2 linked regions of the Glaciimonas sp. PCH181 genome follow. The protein of the gene in region 1 interacts with the protein of each later gene in a pairwise test. Links are inferred from orthologs where the notes say so. Each region holds a gene or a part of one and is shown on either strand. Other genes may lie near its edges.

What was found.
Region 2: the proteins of dnaQ (region 1) and dnaE interact in binary tests that used the Escherichia coli proteins (3 or more experiments, as listed by UniProt). The link is inferred for Glaciimonas sp. PCH181 from one-to-one orthologs.

What each region holds. Positions count from the first base shown.
Region 1 is NZ_PYFP01000001.1:2,054,703-2,057,912, reverse strand. Bases 206-3,096 are described here. They hold dnaQ (DNA polymerase III subunit epsilon), read left to right. Parts: upstream 206-1,233; coding sequence 1,234-1,959; downstream 1,960-3,096. Other genes in these bases: C7W93_RS09515 (DUF1304 domain-containing protein), read right to left, coding at 2,926-3,096; C7W93_RS09520 (hypothetical protein), read left to right, coding at 2,611-2,856; C7W93_RS09525 (hypothetical protein), read left to right, coding at 2,273-2,512; rnhA (ribonuclease HI), read left to right, coding at 737-1,171; C7W93_RS09545 (class I SAM-dependent methyltransferase), read left to right, coding at 206-639. In the rest of the region: more of C7W93_RS09545, read left to right, coding at 1-205; more of C7W93_RS09515, read right to left, coding at 3,097-3,210. UniProt on the Escherichia coli protein: DNA polymerase III is a complex, multichain enzyme responsible for most of the replicative synthesis in bacteria. The epsilon subunit contain the editing function and is a proofreading 3'-5' exonuclease.
Region 2 is NZ_PYFP01000001.1:2,408,399-2,412,750, reverse strand. Bases 142-4,174 are described here. They hold dnaE (DNA polymerase III subunit alpha), read left to right. Parts: upstream 142-506; coding sequence 507-3,974; downstream 3,975-4,174. Other genes in these bases: C7W93_RS11030 (O-antigen ligase), read left to right, coding at 4,117-4,174; C7W93_RS11040 (sulfurtransferase), read right to left, coding at 142-377. In the rest of the region: more of C7W93_RS11040, read right to left, coding at 1-141; more of C7W93_RS11030, read left to right, coding at 4,175-4,352. UniProt on the Escherichia coli protein: DNA polymerase III is a complex, multichain enzyme responsible for most of the replicative synthesis in bacteria. This DNA polymerase also exhibits 3' to 5' exonuclease activity. The alpha chain is the DNA polymerase catalytic subunit.

The sequences.
Region 1 (3,210 bases):
TGGTTGAGCGATAGCAAAGTTGTTGTCGGCTCAGCGCAAAATCCGCTGATTGGTTGTGGTTTGCAGGAGCAAAATCCGGATCACGCATCGGGCCGCTCTAAAATAGTCATCGCGCACGATTTCGCCGAGTTGCCATTTGCCTCACAAAGTCTGGATCTGGTGGTGTTGCCGCATGTATTGGAGTTTGCCGACGAGCCGCATCAGGTCTTGCGGGAGGTGGAGAGGGTATTGATTCCCGAAGGGCAGGTCATTATTTGTGGGTTTAATCCCGCCAGTTTATGGGGAATACGGCAATCTACGGGCCGATTATCGGGCGCGCATTTTTTGCCGCAGAATGCAGAGTTTATTAGTTTATTGCGCCTGAAAGACTGGTTAAAGCTGCTGAATATGGAAGTCAATCGTGGCCGTTTCGGTTGTTACGCGCCGCCATGCTCCACAGCTAAATGGTTGCACCGTTTTTCGTTTATGGAGAAAGCCGGTAACCGCTGGTGGCCTTATTTTGGCGCTACTTATATAGTGCAAGCGATTAAACGGGTCAAAGGTATGCATCTGATTGGACCGGCGTTTAGTAAAAAAGCAGTCCAGGCGGGCAAGGGCGTACCAGCCACCAACCGAATACATAAAGCGGGCGAAAAATAAGCGGGGAATTGCGCTGCAGGCATAGTGTTTGGCGGCCGCGCTGTAATTGCATTGCAAACGATTTCGTTCTGATTCAATTTTCAAGAAATAGACAAGCATGGACAAAGTAGAAATATTCACCGATGGCGCTTGCAAGGGCAATCCCGGCACTGGCGGCTGGGGCGCGTTACTGATTTCTGGCGGCAACGAAAAAGAGTTATTTGGCGGTGAGCGCAATACGACCAATAATCGGATGGAGTTGTTGGCTGTGATTGAGGCCTTAAAGGTGCTCAAAAAGCCGTGCGAGGTCACGGTGCATACCGATAGCCAATACGTTCAGAAAGGGATCAGCGAGTGGATTCATGGCTGGAAAGCGCGTGGCTGGAAAACTGCCGCCAAGGCACCAGTGAAGAATGTCGATTTATGGCAAGCGTTGGATGCGGCACAGGCGCAGCATCAGATGCAATGGCGCTGGATCAAAGGGCATGCCGGCCATGTTGGCAATGAACGTGCTGATCAGCTTGCCAATCGGGGCGTACTCACTGTTTTGTAGCCTGATAATGGGTGATGTTTGCCATTTGCTTTTCCGAATACTTTTAAAAAATTGAAGTGACTATGCGACAAATCGTTCTAGATACAGAAACTACCGGTCTTAATCCGCGCACCGGTGACCGCATCATCGAAATTGGCTGTGTTGAATTGATCGACCGACGTTTAACTGGCAACAATTATCACCAATACATTAATCCCGAGCGTGATTCTGAAGATGGCGCGTTGGCGGTGCATGGATTGACGACGGAATTCCTCAGCGACAAGCCGAAATTCATACAGATTGCCGCGGAGTTGAGAGAGTACATCGCCGGTGCCGAAGTCATTATTCATAATGCTCCGTTCGATTTGGGCTTTTTGGATGCTGAGTTCAAGCGACTGGATCGTGAGATTTTCAGCAATGAAATCGCTGGTGTTATCGATACGCTGGTCCAGGCGAAGGAGATGTATCCCGGCAAGCGGAATTCGCTGGATGCGCTGTGTGATCGTTACGGTATTTCAAATGCGCATCGTACGTTGCATGGCGCGTTGCTGGATTCTGAGTTGTTGGCTGAAGTTTATTTGGCGATGACGCGGGGGCAAAATAGTTTCAGTATTGATTTTGGCGATGGGGATGAGAGTCTTGGCGAGGATGGGGTACGGTTGCCGTTAGCACCGCTGGGCGAGATTTTTGTACGGCTTGCGAATACCGAAGAACTGGCCGATCACGAGGTGGTTTTGGCTAGTCTGGATAAGGAAGTAAGAGGGGTATGCATTTGGCATAAGGCAGAGGTTGAGGTTGTACTAAACTAAGTGCGCGAAAGCGCGATCATTGTGACCTCTTCTGATTGCTGTTGGAAAATCATTAAAATTAAGGTTGTACAGATGCGAAGGTTGTTGTATTATTTCGTCCTGTTGCAAACGGGCGGTTAGTTCAGCTGGTTAGAATACTTGGTCGACATCCAAGGGGTCGCAGATTCGAATTCTGCACCGCCCACCAGAATATAAAAGGTCTTTCTTCGGAAAGGCCTTTTTTGTTTTCCGCTGCGTTAACACTGTGGAGGGCGGCTGAGGCTGGCTTGCCATTGCGTCAGTGCACTATTCAATATTTGCTTAGGGCGCGCTTATGTCTTCTATAAAAGCATCGTTTTTCAATACTAAATATGTTGGACAAGTTGCGTCATGGGTCTTGATTGGCGTGTTTGTGCTGTTCTATAAAGTAATTCTGCCTAGGTATATTGAGAGTCCTGTTTGGGAGAATTCGACGGTTTTTGGAGTTGGGGTTGCGCTTTCGTGGATTGTTGGGCGTTTGGTTGGAAAAATGGTGCTGGAGAAGAAGCGCATTGGGGCTTTTCTGGTTAAGTGAATTGGTTCGCCTAACACTCGTCCAGTAGACGAAGAACCCCCTCAATGCACGTCCACTTTTTTCCATGGTACGATCCTAATAACAACTAGGAGACTACAATGCCATCCACTACCATAGGTACGTATGAAATTGAGTATTCAGGTGTTTTACTGCCCGATAGCGAACACTGGGCAGCCTACGTAACGATCTTCGCACCGTCACCCAACCCGATGCACCGCAACAATATATTCCCCAACCAGCGCGTTTCCGTCGAGCACATTTTCAGCACTCAGGCAGAAGCCGAGCAGGAGGCTCTAAAGATCGCCACGGAGATGATCAGTCAGTGCAAATCCAAAGCAACCTGATAAACCAACCAATCAGCCTGCGATTAATATCAATAGTCAGTCCAATGCATTCAGGCCGAAAAAAGCCCCTCAAGCCGCCAACAAAAACCCCAACGCAATGGCAGCAGGCAGCGCTTGAACGAACAGGATCTTTTTACCTACTGTAGCCGCGCCAAATATTCCTGCAATAATCACACAAAGCAGAAAAAACACACTAATCGCCAAGCCCGCCGTTCCCAGGTAAAGACCCCAAATCAGCCCCGCCGCAAGAAACCCATTATATAAACCCTGATTCGCGGCGAGCGTTTTCGAGGCGGTGGCGAACTCCTGTGTCAGACGAAAAGTTTTCAACCCGATTGGCTTATCCCACAAAAA
Region 2 (4,352 bases), 350 kb from region 1 along the record:
TCCAACCAGCGCTTCAGTGTTTTTGGCGGTACGGATGGCGCGCGGCCTAGTTCTGGCTTAATCAGCGGATGTTTCATCGTAATGATTTCGGCTTTGAGCTTGACCAGCATGCGCGTGAACGGTTGGTTTTTTGAATAACTCTCTTTTACTTCCAGATCAGAAAAGCGTGCATCAGCGCGTAACCATGTCAAAAACTGATCAATTTGTTCACGCAAACCCGCCAGAAACAGATTAATGCCTTCCGGGCTAAGTAAAATCGTTCCTTTTAATTGCAGTTGCGTGCACGTTGTCAGAAATTCTGCGCGTTTGTCCGCAGTATCGTCGAAAGTGATAAATTTATATGCTGCGATGTTGACGTAAATAGGTGTGGACGACATAAGATTGGGTGTGTGTGGTTTCACTGTAAGTCATTGATTTCACAGTATTATAAACGCGTGTCGGCTTTTCAACGCGATTTACACGCATGAATGGCGATTCGGATCGAGGGCCGATGTAAAATACGGCCCATGACGACACCGCAATTCACCCATCTCCGCCTGCATTCCGAATACTCAATTGTCGATGGCTTAGTCCGCATCGATGACGTAATTAAAGCCGCCGCGAACGATCAGCAAGCGGCGCTAGGGATCTCCGATCTTGCCAACCTGTTTGGCATGGTTAAATTCTACAAGGCTGCCCGCAGTAAAGGCGTGAAGCCGATCATTGGTTGCGACGTCTGGATTACCAATAACGAGACGCGCGATAAACCATCCCGGCTGCTGTTATTGGTCAAGAATCGCGCTGGTTATTTGCAATTATGTGAATTGTTATCTAAGGCATGGCTGGAAAATTTGCATCGTGGCCGCGCTGAAATTCGCCAGGAATGGTTAGAGGATCTTCAGCATCAACCTAACGGTAACGGTCTGATTGCGTTGTCCGGGGCGCATTTTGGTGACGTCGGCATCGCCATTGACAATAGCAATCTGGCGGCGGCGAAACGCTGCGCCGAGCGCTGGATGACGATTTTTCCGGATAATTTTTACATCGAAGTGCAGCGTGCTGATCAGCCGAATATGGAGCCGCACGTTCGTCAGGCGGTCGCACTGGCCTCTGAGTTGCAATTGCCAGTAGTCGCGACCCATCCGATTCAATTTCTGGATAAAGAAGAATTTATCGCCCACGAGGCGCGCACCTGTATTTCTGAAGGCGAAATGCTGGCCAACGCCCGGCGGGTGCGGCGTTTCAACGATCAGCAATGCTTTAAAACCCAGGCAGAAATGGCTGCGCTGTTCGCCGACATGCCAGCGGCATTGCAAAACTCCGTTGAAATTGCCAAACGTTGTAATTTATCGCTGCAACTTGGTAAGCCCCAGTTACCGGATTTTCCAACGCCGGATGGGATGTCGATTGGCGATTTTCTGGATCAGCAGTCGAAAGATGGTTTGGAAATGCGGATGCTGCATTTGTTTCCGGATGAAGAGAAGCGCGAACAAAATCGGCAACGCTATCAGGATCGGTTGAAGTTTGAAATCGATACGATCATCAAAATGGGTTTTCCCGGCTACTTTTTGATCGTTGCTGAGTTTATTCGCTGGGCGAAAGAAAATGGCGTGCCGGTCGGACCGGGGCGGGGTTCTGGTGCTGGTTCATTGGTCGCTTATTCGCTGCAAATTACTGATCTTGATCCGCTGCGATATAACCTGCTGTTTGAGCGCTTTCTTAATCCTGAGCGGGTCTCGATGCCCGACTTCGATATCGACTTTTGCCAGGAAGGCCGTGACCGTGTGATTCAACACGTCAAGGATTTATACGGCAAAGATGCGGTGTCGCAGATTGCGACCTTCGGAACGATGGCCGCCAAGGGCGCGATTCGCGATGTCGGTCGGGTGCTGGATTTTGGCTATAACTTCTGTGATGGTATTTCCAAGCTGATCCCTTTCAAGCCGGGCAAGCACGTCACAATTGCCGATGCGATCAAAGAAGAGCCGATGCTGGCGGAGCGGCTGGAAAATGAAGAAGAGGTCAAGCAACTGTTAAGTCTGGCCCAGCAGGTTGAGGGGATCGCGCGGAATATCGGTATGCATGCCGGTGGCGTACTGATTGCACCCGGAAAACTGACCGATTTTTGTCCGCTCTACACGCAGGGCGGCGATGCCGGCGTGGTATCGCAATACGATAAAGATGATGTCGAGGCCGTTGGTCTGGTCAAGTTCGACTTTTTGGGTTTGACCACGCTGACTATTCTTGATCGCGCTGTGCGGTATATAAAGCATCTCGATCCGGCGATGGCGGACTTCAGTCTGGAGAAATTGCCGCTGAATGATCGCGCTTCGTATCAATTGCTGACCGCTGCTAAAACAGTCGCCGTATTTCAGCTGGAAAGCCGCGGCATGCAAGGGATGCTGAAGGATGCACGTCCCGATCGCTTCGAAGATATTATCGCGCTGGTGGCGCTATATCGTCCGGGTCCGATGGATCTGATTCCGGATTTCTGCAAACGTAAACACGGTGAACGTTTCGACTATCCCGATCCGCGTACCGAAGGTATTTTGTCTGAGACCTACGGCATCATGGTGTATCAGGAGCAGGTAATGCAGATGGCGCAGGTCGTCGGCGGCTACTCGCTCGGCGGCGCGGATTTGCTGCGTCGTGCGATGGGTAAGAAAAAAGCGGAGGAGATGGCAGAGCATCGTCAGATATTCCGTGACGGTGCTGCCAAAGATGGTTTGAGCGAAGCCAAAGCGGATGAAATTTTCGATTTGATGGAAAAATTCGCGGGCTACGGTTTCAACAAATCGCACGCCGCCGCCTACGCTTTATTGTCGTATCACACCGCCTATTTAAAAGCCCATCATCCGGCGGCCTTCATGGCAGCCAACTTATCGCTGGCGATGGATGACACCGAGAAAGTTAAAATTCTGGTTGAGGATGCGTTAGATGTTTGCAAGCTGACGCTGCTGCCGCCAGATATCAATCTGTCGGAATATCGCTTTACGCCTGAGGCCGAAGCGGGGAAAAAAGCGGCCTTCATTCGTTATGGTCTTGGGGCTGTAAAAGGCTCTGGCCAAAATGCGATTGAGGCTATTGTTGTTGCACGGAAAGAAAAACATTTCGTTGATTTGTTTGATTTTTGCGTACGCGTCGATAAACGCCAGATCAATCGGCGCACGATCGAATCCTTGATTCGCGCCGGTGCATTCGATAGTTTCAACGTGGATCGCGGTATTTTGATCGCTTCCGTGCCGCTGGCGATGGAAGCCGCAGATCAGAAACTGGCAGCGGCAAATCAGGTCAGTCTGTTCGGCGGCGATGATAGCGATCTGGAGCCGCCGCCAGAATATGTCAAGGCCACGCCATGGACCGATAAGCAAAAGCTCACCGAAGAAAAATCCGCGCTTGGATTTTATTTGTCGGGCCACTTATTTCATGCCTACGCGCCCGAAGCCCGTCGTTTTGCCCGCACGCCGTTAGGCAATCTGGAACCATCGCGTGATCCAAGAACACTAGCCGGAATCATTTCAGGATTGCGCACGCAAATGACTCAGCGCGGGAAAATGATCATTGTCACGCTCGACGATGGCAGCGCGACCGTGGATGTCACTGTCTATAGCGAGCAATTCGAGCCAAATAAAGCCTTCTTCAAGGAGGACGAATTTCTGGTCGTGCAAGGCAAAGTCTCGGAAGATCGATTTAACGGCGGCTTGCGCGTATCGGCCGAAAAAGTAATGGATATCGCCGCGGCGCGGATTCATTATGGGCGGCAATTTGTATTGTCGCTAACAACAGCAACCCCGCAGATCGGCGTTACTGAGCTGAAAGAAATGCTGTCGTCGCATCGCTCTGAAACCGGGCTGCCATTGACGGTTCACTATACCGGTCAAGAGATTGGATGCGATATTGTATTGGGTGATGCCTGGCGTATTTCGCCGAATGATGGTTTGCAGGCATCTTTGACTGCGAGATTAGGCAAGGATGCTGTCATGGTTGAGTATTGATTTTGGGTTACGACATTACACGAGCAAGCAATTAACGTCAGTGCGTAATGTAACGCTCATAACGTTCTTATCCCGATTATTAATATTAGGTGCCGCTGATAAAAGCTACAAGCACCTACTTTTTTTGTAAGCAATTTGGAGTATGAATTTGTCCTACTACACGTGGCCGGTATTTATTGCCATCATGCTTTTCCCGGCTTTTTCACTGGGACTACATAACGCCGGTAATATTTGTTTTTTTCTGGTTTTAATATTTAGTCTTATCGCCGGAATCAGTCGGTATAAACCGATGCAGATGCGGTTTGCGCAGCTACTCAGAGAGTATTGGCAGCTTCATCTTGCGATGGCTTCCCTGGTCATCGCAGTATTTTTGAATCA